DNA from 3 places in the Bacillus songklensis genome. Region 3 is predicted to be linked to each of the others. Evidence: riboswitches for the same ligand, from Rfam matches in the RefSeq annotation. Region 3 holds a riboswitch; each other region holds the start of a gene.
What was found. A riboswitch is a leader RNA that binds a small molecule or an ion and turns the genes downstream of it on or off. The one in region 3 is predicted to bind lysine.
Positions count from the first base shown of each region.

Region 1: linked by a shared signal. The riboswitch ahead of ACFOU2_RS14290 (amino acid permease) and the one ahead of ACFOU2_RS06325 (aspartate kinase) in region 3 are both predicted to bind lysine.
Region 2: linked by a shared signal. The riboswitch ahead of ACFOU2_RS22720 (amino acid permease) and the one ahead of ACFOU2_RS06325 (aspartate kinase) in region 3 are both predicted to bind lysine.

Region 1 is NZ_JBHRZT010000052.1:606,142-609,428, reverse strand. It holds gene ACFOU2_RS14300 (DMT family transporter) at 1-235, opposite strand, end outside; gene ACFOU2_RS14295 (hypothetical protein) at 768-974, shown strand; lysine riboswitch at 1,185-1,376, shown strand; gene ACFOU2_RS14290 (amino acid permease) at 1,485-2,948, shown strand.
Region 2 is NZ_JBHRZT010000072.1:735,768-739,054, reverse strand. It holds gene ACFOU2_RS22730 (chromate transporter) at 1-96, shown strand, start outside; gene ACFOU2_RS22725 (sporulation protein) at 236-1,186, shown strand; lysine riboswitch at 1,797-1,974, shown strand; gene ACFOU2_RS22720 (amino acid permease) at 2,107-3,287, shown strand, end outside.
Region 3 is NZ_JBHRZT010000020.1:651,236-654,522, reverse strand. It holds gene uvrC (excinuclease ABC subunit UvrC) at 1-1,035, shown strand, start outside; lysine riboswitch at 1,107-1,286, shown strand; gene ACFOU2_RS06325 (aspartate kinase) at 1,492-2,724, shown strand; gene dapA (4-hydroxy-tetrahydrodipicolinate synthase) at 2,773-3,287, shown strand, end outside.

The DNA.
Region 1 (3,287 bases), on a different contig from region 3:
CGACTACATTGAATAAGCCGACAAAGGTAATAAAACCCAATTCCTTTAATTGAAGCTTGCGGGAAGCCTTCATGATTTTTAACATGAGCAAAACCGATAATCCCGCAATTAAGATACGAAAAGAGGTCATCGTCAAAGGTGCGAAATGAGAGACCAATACCTTTGTCGCCGAAACGTTGAATCCCCAAAACAACATGATCATAACTAACGCACCATATACTTTATACTTTTGCATAACGCTGTCCCACCCTGTTAGATTTAACCAATGACTTTATTTTACTACATCATTTGTATTGAAATCTAGAATTACTAAGACCGAAGTATCTAAATCCACATAAATAATGTAGCATGGACAAAAGCGGTCCATGCTACATTATTTACGCATAAGGCTTCGCCCATTTCCCTTACGGGCCCTTGCCGAAGCCTTATATGAGAACCTTTTTCGCTTATTCAAGATGAAAAAACGGAAAAGCGCGAGATGTAGATAAACACATGAATTATTTCCCCGAAAATTGTCGTGTATTTATCAACCGCTTGTATGGGAACCTTAAATTGTCCCCAATTATAGTAAAATGATAATGAACGGGGGTCTTCGAGGGAGGTAACGATGTGGAAACTATAGATAAGGCTTATACAACAAAAGAGGTTAGCACGACGTTAGGAATTGGAGGCTCAGCGTTAAGAAAATGGTGTTTATCCCCTGAAAAGAACGGGTACCATTTCACCAGGAACGACCAAAATCACGGTTATCCCTTGAGAAGGACTTGGTGGTTTTGAAGCTTTTCCAAACGATGGTTCAGACGAATGACTTTTCAATAGAGAACGCCGGGATGGTGATTGCATCAAAGTTTAAAGAGAGTGCGTTCTCAAACGGGACGGGTAGCGTTCCTTCCCGAAAAGAAAGGATTCGTTCACACGTTCATATTGGCAAAAATAAAAAAGACCCTGACCGATACTTTGATCGATCAGGGTAAGACGCGGGTTTTCATATCCGCCCCCATCTTAAAAGGTTATACGAAATCGCAGGAGAATCATGTGATCTGTTATGATCATATAAAATTTATAAGATGGACTCCAATCGTTTGTCAGGTTTCTTAACATCCTTTTTATATATTGATATTTTCATTGGTTCGTTCTATAATGAACTCTGTGTCAAAAAATGAATAGCAAACCCTCATCCTAATCGATGAGGTAGAGGTCGCGATTTTTAATAGTAAAGTGAATGAGGTGCAGAGAACACCCATGAGGTCACTTGAAAGGAAAAATCGCCGAAGCTTGTTCTTTTTCTCTGAACGGACAGGCTGGGGCTGTTCCCGAACAGGGACAGAACTGTCACATTTGCCCTAACCGGGTCAATGTGAAGAGCTATCTTCATGGAAGGTTTGATGCAGTTTGAATAAAGAATGCCGTCGAAATCCTTTCGAGGCTTTTTTTATTGCTCTCGCTCCTTCCGATTATCATCAAGAAAAGGGGTTTTCTTATTTATGAGTCAACATGCCGGAACACAAGAAAAGCAACAACTGCACCGCGGCTTGCAGGCCCGTCATTTAACGATGATTTCCCTTGGCGGCGCCATTGGAACAGGCTTGTTTTTAGCGAGCGGAGCAGCAATCCATACAGCCGGTCCAGGCGGAGCGCTTCTTGCTTATACCATCATTGGAATTATGGTTTATTTTCTGATGACAAGTCTTGGTGAGATGGCAGCTTATATGCCGGAAGCCGGTTCTTTCAGTACGTATGCAACGAAGTTTGTAGACCCTGCATTCGGTTTTGCACTTGGCTGGAACTATTGGTATAACTGGGCGATCACGATTGCCGCAGAGTTGGTTGCCGGTGCCCTTATCATTAAATTCTGGTTTCCGGATAGCTCCTCTCTTCTTTGGAGCGCCTTGTTTTTAGTGATTATGTTTGGTTTAAACTATTTATCCGTCAAAGGTTTTGGTGAAGCGGAATATTGGTTTTCACTCATTAAAGTGGTAACCGTTATTGTCTTTTTAGTTACGGGTATTTTCATGATTTTCGGTATTTTCGCCGGTGAACCTACCGGATTTAAAAATTTTACCATTGCAGATGGTCCGTTCCACGGCGGATTCTTTACGATGCTGGGCATTTTCATGGCTGCCGGCTTCTCCTTCCAGGGAACGGAATTGCTTGGGGTCGCTGCCGGTGAGAGTGAAGACCCTGCCCGCAACGTTCCACGTTCTGTAAGACAAGTATTCTGGCGTATTTTATTATTCTACGTTTTAGCTATTTTTGTGATCGGAATGCTCATCCCATTTACAACAGAAACCCTGGCAAGTGATGATGTACGTGTAAGTCCATTTACCCTCATCTTTGAACGTGCCGGCTTTGCCTTTGCCGCTTCAGCAATCAATGCCGTTATTTTAACGGCTGTGTTATCGGCCGGTAACTCCGGTATGTACGCTTCAACGCGTATGCTTTGGAACCTTGCCAAAGAAGGAAAAGCACCAAAGTTTTTAGCGAAAGTCAATAAACGCGGGGTTCCTGTCAACGCCCTTATTGTTACTGCCCTGGTTGGCGTTTTGGCATTCTTTGCTTCTCTCTTTGGGGACGGTGCCGTTTATACATGGCTATTAAATGCATCCGGGATGTGCGGTTTTATTGCATGGTTAGGAATTGCCATCAGTCACTATCGTTTCCGCAGAGCTTTTGTGGCTCAAGGACATGACTTAAAGAAACTTCCGTACCGTGCCAAATGGTTCCCGTTCGGCCCTATTTTCGCTTTTGTTTTATGTACTTTCGTTATTTTAGGGCAAAATTATTCGGCTTTCCTTGGTGAACAAATTGATTGGTATAGTGTCGCGGTTTCTTATATTGGTTTGCCCTTATTTATTGTTGTATGGCTTGGATATAAGTTCACTAAGAAAACCAAAATGATTCCATTAGAACAATGCGATATTAGCGGAGTGAATACTCGAATAAAATAATACATGTAAGATAAATTTCGACAAGCTTGAAATAAATCGAGCTTTTTCACCAAAAACACCTATGAACCATTTCATGTGGTTTATAGGTGTTTTTTCATATAATGAAACTTCCATTTTTACCCTATCTTCTTTACTCTGTATTAAAATACATTCTTATACAATATCAAAAATTTCCTCAAAGCAGGACTTCCCCCTTCAAATAAGGGATTTATCTGTAATATAACAAGCTGTCGATGAATGTAGAATATTCAGACAAAAAATGTTCAAAATTTAATTTACAAATTTTTCTGATAACTATATAATTAACACAAATATTGAAAACGTTTTGCATAGAGAGGA
Region 2 (3,287 bases), on a different contig from region 3:
CTTTTGGCTTTCACCTTACTTATGTATTGGAAAATCGCTCCGTGGATTGTGGTCATCGCTACAGCGGTTGGAGGATATGTAATAAACTTATTATAGAACATGAGGCACTGGCATAAATGCTGGTGCTTTCCTTACTTGTTTTTTCTTTAAATATATAAAAAAAGATGAAACGTTAAGGCAATCTGTATCGTATACTTGAATGGAACCATTATGCTCGAATATTGGAGGAATAAGTATGTTTAAAAAATTTATGGCCAAAATGGGCGTCGGCTCTGCAAAAGTGGATTTAATGTTGTCAAAACCTGAATATGCAATGAACGAAATTGTACATGGTACGATTCGTGTTCAGGGCGGCAATGTGGAACAAGAAATGAACAGTATCGCTGTAGAATTATGGCTGCAAGTGATTTCGAAAAACGGGCAAACCTATACTCATAAAATTACGTCTATCCCGGTTGTATCACCTTTTATCATTCAAGCAAATGAAGTGAAAGATTTTCCGTTTACATACAAACTGCCTGAAGGCCTTCCCATTTCAGCGGGAAACGTATCCTACCATTTTAGAACACACCTTGATATCGCCGGCGGGGTAGACAGCAATGATCATGACGCCATTCGCATTTTAGCACCAGCGCCGTTTTATGCTTTATTGGAAGCATTCGCCCGTCTCGGCTTCCGTGAGAAGCATGGATCTGGTCATTTTGATGGCTTTAAACAAGAATTTGAGCTGTTCCCGACAGGCTTGCTGGCGGGACAAGTGCAGGAAGTCGAGTTTCAGGCGGCAGTTGAGCAAGACGGGCTTCGTATTTTACTAGAATTGGACGTACCTTCATTTGGGAGAGAAGTAGAATTAAAAAGGGAGATCTTCTTTTCACATGCTTTATTAGAGGATGTTGACAGGCTTGCTGAGCAATTAAGACATATTATGGAAGAAACGCTTCATCAAGCCCATTTGTATCAGTCACATCGAATGGAGTTTGAACATGGTCATCATGGCCACCATAAAAGCGGCTTAGGCGGAGCGATTGGTGGATTTGCGGCAGGTGTATTCGGAGGGATGCTGGCTGCTGAGATGATGGATGAAATGGTGGAGGGCGCAGAAGAGGCCTTTGGAGGCACAGAAGGGGAAGAGGAAGGCGGATTCCTTGATGGTCTTGATTTCTTCGGTGACGAGGAAGATGAATAAATCCGAAACAAGAAGAGCTGGAATCAAAAAACGCCCATGTCAAATTCTTTACGCATAAGCGGCCGCCAAGCTCCCTTTCGGGTTCTTGTCAACCGCTTATATGAGAACCTTTATAAGCTCATTCAAGATGCAAGAAAGGGAGGACCCTGAATAAGATAAAGCAGAATGACTTATGCTTTGGTTTTTTAAGCTACTTACAGTTTTTTTTTTGTCTTTACATCTTGAAGAGGCTGAAAAGGTGAAAATCTGACATGGCTGCTTTTTGCCATGTCGGATTTTCAATGTGGATTTATATAGATCGATTTAGAAAATTCGACCTGACCAAAGAACGGCCATGCCAAATTTTCTAGACCTAAGCGGCTGGCACCCCCCTTGCGGGGTTGGCGCCAACCGCTTAGGTGAACCCTTGAGGGCGAATTCAAGTTGTCTGGATCACCGATTGTGATGCCTCTTGATTGAATGAAGATGTGTCGAGTTATTAAGTGGAATATATATATAATGGAACTTTTGATTCTCTAATACTTTATCTTAGTAAAATATTTCTATTGACTTTTAGGTCTATCGAACGTATTCTAGTTATTGGATTCAATAAAAATTCCTCATCAGCTCAAGATGAGGTAGAGGTCGCGGTGTTTAAGAGTAGTTTGAAGGAGAGTCAGAGAACTCCGTGAGGTCAAATGAAAGGAACCATCGCCGAAGCGTCATAATTCTCTGATTATGTCGGCTGGGACTGTATCCGAACAGGTGCAGGACTGTCATAGTTTCAGCTATGATGTACTATCTTTTTGTCTGATGCGGTTTAGTGATTTCACATCGTCTGCAGGTGTGCTTTTTTTATGCTCATTTAACCATTAATGCGATGGCAATATAGATAGTTTGTAATTTTGAGCAAGAAGGAAAAGCGAGAGGAGAATCAAGTTGTGGGTAAAAATAATAAACTGGGCTTATGGATTTTAACGGCCCTTGTAGTAGGGAATATGGTTGGATCTGGAATTTTTATGCTGCCCCGTTCTTTATCTGAAGCTGCAAGTCCGGCCGGTGTGATGGGGGCATGGATTTTAACCGGATTTGGAGTCCTTATGACTGCGTTAGTATTTGGTAATTTGGCTATAAGAAAACCAGAGTTATCTGGTGGACCCCAAATATATGCGAAAGAATTGTTTAAACCCGGTTCAAAAGCATCTACATTATCCGGTTTTATGTCTTCATGGGGTTACTGGATTGGAAATTTAGCAGGTAACATTGCCATTATTACAACTTTTGCCGGATATTTATCTACATTTTTTCCGGCACTTACAAATCAGGCAGAGCTGTTTACAATTGGTTCCTTTACATTAAAAGTGGGAAATGCTTTGACATTCATCGTTTGCACCATTCTTTTATGGGGAACACATTTTATTATATTAAGAGGGTTAGAGAATGCAGGGAAATTAAACTTCCTGGCGACGGCTGCTAAAGTGCTAGGTTTCTTTTTATTTATTTTGGTAGGTTTATTCGCATTCCAAAAAGCAAACATGCTTCCATTTGTCGCACCTAGAGTAGATGATGCAGGCCATACAGCTGGTTTGCTCGGTCAGATTAACAATGCTGCAATCACAACGCTTTGGGCATTTATTGGTGTAGAATCGGCAGTTGTTTTTGCATCTAGAGCAAAAAAACAGATAGATGTAAAGCGTGCAACGATTCTTGGATTGTTTATTGCCATTGCCATTTATGTTGGGATCAGTACGCTGACGATGGGGATGTTAAGTCAAGAAGCACTTATTCATTCTGATAAACCGTTAATCGATGCCATCCAAACCGTGCTGGGGCCTATCGGAGGCAAAATTTTGGCAGCGGTAGGATTAGTGAGTTTATTCGGCTCTACAATCGGTTGGGTGATGTTAAGTTCTGAGGTTCCATATCAAGCTGCGAAGCAAGGTTTGTTCATTCCGGCTTTCTTAAAAGAAGATAAAAATGGGATTCCTAAATTTTCGCTAATCGTAACAAACAGCCTTGGACAGTTATTTATTTTTTCAACAATCTCAAATTCTATTTCTGCGGCATTTGATTTTGTTATTTACATTGCAACATTATCATATTTAGTCCCTTACTTCATTTC
Region 3 (3,287 bases):
GTGTTCGGTTACTCCTATGATAAAGGGTGGATGTGTGTCCAAGTCTTTTTCATCCGTCAGGGAAAATTGATTGAACGTGATGTGTCTATGTTTCCGTTTTATAATGAGCCGGAAGAGGACTTTTTAACGTTTATTGGTCAGTTTTACAACCAAAATAATCATTTTAAGCCAAAAGAGATTTTATTGCCATATACGATTGACGCTTCGCTTGTCGAGCAATTGTTAGAGGTCAATGTTCACCATCCGAAGCGCGGAAAGAAAAAAGAGCTAGTAGAGTTAGCATGTAAAAACGCTAAAATTGCTCTTCAAGAAAAATTCTTTTTGATTGAACGGGATGAAGAAAGAACGATTAAGGCGGTAGAAAGCTTGGGTGAACAGCTTGGTATTGCGGCTCCTCTGCGTATTGAAGCATTTGATAACTCCAATATTCAAGGAACCGATCCGGTCTCCGCCATGATTGTGTTCATCGATGGCAAACCGGCCAAAAAGGAGTACCGTAAATATAAAATTAGGTCAGTAGAGGGACCGGATGATTATGAATCCATGCGCGAAGTGGTTCGAAGAAGATACAGCCGTGTTCTAAAAGACAATTTACCTCTTCCGGATCTAATTATTGTGGACGGCGGGAAAGGACATTTAGCTGCTGTTGAGGACGTATTGGAAAATGAATTGGGCTTGTTCATTCCGACCGCAGGACTTGTGAAAGATGAGAAGCACCGTACTTCTAATTTGATCATGGGACAACCAGCGGAAATTATCACATTGGAGCGAAACAGCCAGGAGTTTTATTTGTTGCAGCGCATTCAAGATGAGGTGCACCGATTTGCGATTACGTTCCATCGCCAAGTTCGTTCTAAATCTGCGTTCCAGTCTGTCCTCGATAACATTCCAGGCGTGGGGGAAAAACGAAAAAAAGCGCTGCTCAAACATTTTGGCTCTGTTAAACGTTTGAAAGAAGCTACGATAGAAGAGATACAAGAAGCCGATATTCCGAGAAATGTGGCAGAAGCTATTTTTGAGAAATTGCAAAGTTAGGGTTGTCAGAGCCCAAAAAGTTTGTTATGATGTAAATAATTTCATATTGATTTAACACTTCATTACGTTGAAGTGAAGATAGAGGTGCGAATTTTAAGAGTAAATCATGGGAGGAGAGTGAGCTCCGGTGAACATGATGGAAAGGAAAATTCGCCGAAGCAAAGGCAGCCTCATTGCTGCTTTTGCTGGTTTTGCATTGAAGAAATGTAGGACTGTCAAGGTAAATGAAACCTTGGAGAGCTATCTCACGTTGCGGAACTTAATTTTACTATTTGTTCATATTAAGCAATGGGATAGTTTTCTATCTCATTGCTTTTTTGTTTTTTAAAGAGGATGTAAACGGGTTCCTAAAACAGCTTTATTTTCAAAATTGGTCTCAACCAATACTTTTTACCTTGAGAAAACCTATCATTTGAAAAGCCTATATGAAAAATGAATAGTAAAGGATGGTCCAGTATGGCATTAATTGTTCAAAAATTTGGCGGTACATCAGTCGGTTCTGTTGAGCGCATTCAAAATGTAGCCAATCGCGTCATTGCGGAAATACAGCAAGGAAATCAAGTGGTGGTAGTCGTTTCGGCGATGGGAAAAACAACGGATGAACTTGTTTCCCTCGCAAAGCAGATATCCGTGAGTCCTAGCAAGAGAGAAATGGATATGCTGATGGCAACAGGAGAGCAAATGACGATTTCCTTGCTATGTATGGCATTAAAGGAAAAAGGATATGAGGCCGTATCCCTTACAGGCTGGCAAGCAGGAATCCAGACAGAAGCGATACACGGTAATGCAAGAATCGAACATATTCAAACAGAGCGTGTCCAAGGTTTGTTGAACGAAGGTCGAATCGTAGTAGTGGCAGGATTTCAGGGAATCACAGCAGATAAAGAGATTACCACATTGGGACGGGGAGGGTCCGATACAACAGCTGTGGCATTAGCCGCCGCTTTACAAGCCGATAAATGCGATATTTACACAGATGTAACAGGTGTATTTACGACAGATCCCCGTTATGTCAAAACAGCAAGAAAGTTACAATCTATTTCTTATGATGAGATGTTAGAATTAGCGAACCTAGGGGCGGGAGTTTTGCATCCCCGTGCTGTTGAACTTGCAAAAAACTATCATGTTTCGCTTGAAGTGCGTTCAAGCATGGAATTGGAGCGAGGAACAATCGTGGAGGAGGAAGCATCAATGGAGCAAAATTTAATTGTAAGAGGGATTGCATTTGAAGATAACGTATCGCGCGTGACAGTAGTGGGAATGGAAGATCAACTACATACACTACCCACTATCTTTACTACATTGGCCAAGCATCAAATTAATGTGGACATTATTATTCAAAGCATCATATCATCCGGTGAACCTTCCATCTCATTCTCTGTCAAGACGGACGATTTACAGAAAACAGTAGATGTACTTTCACAATATGCAGACACATTAGGGTATGAACGCATTGAGCACGAAAGCGGGTTAGCCAAAGTATCGATTGTCGGTTCAGGAATGGTTTCTAATCCAGGCGTGGCCGCAGACATGTTTGAAGTATTGGCAGGAGAAAAAGTTGAAGTGAAAATGGTCAGCACATCCGAGATTAAAATTTCAACAGTGGTGAATCAAGCAGAGATGGTGCGGGCAGTAGAAGTGCTTCACCAAGCTTTCCAATTGGATGCAGAAATGGCAGGCGCAAAATAATAAGATCATCTCGTCAAAAGACGGGGATTGTTATGAAGGAGTGGAAATATGATTAATTTTGGAAAAGTGTCAACTGCTATGGTTACACCTTTTGACCATAAAGGAAATATCGATTTTCCTAAAACAACCAAGCTTGTCAATTATTTAATTGAAAACGGCACCGATTCATTGGTGATTGCAGGAACAACCGGTGAATCTCCTACTTTATCAACAGAAGAAAAATTAGCTTTATTTCGCCATGTTGCAGAAGTTGTAGACGGACGAGTACCTGTTATTGCGGGTACGGGAAGCAATAACACATATGCCTCCATCGAATTGACAAAAAAAGCGGAAGAAACCGGTGTGGATGCCATTATGCTGGTGGCACCATACTATAATAAGCCAAACCAGGAAGGACTTTATCAACACTTTAAAACGATTGCCGAAAGCACATCCCTGCCTGTCATGCTTTATAACGTTCCGGGGCGTGCTGTCACAAATATTGCTGCCGAGACGGTTATAAAGCTATCTAAACTTCCAAATGTTGTAGCCGTTAAAGAAGCAAGCGGTGACCTTGATGCGAT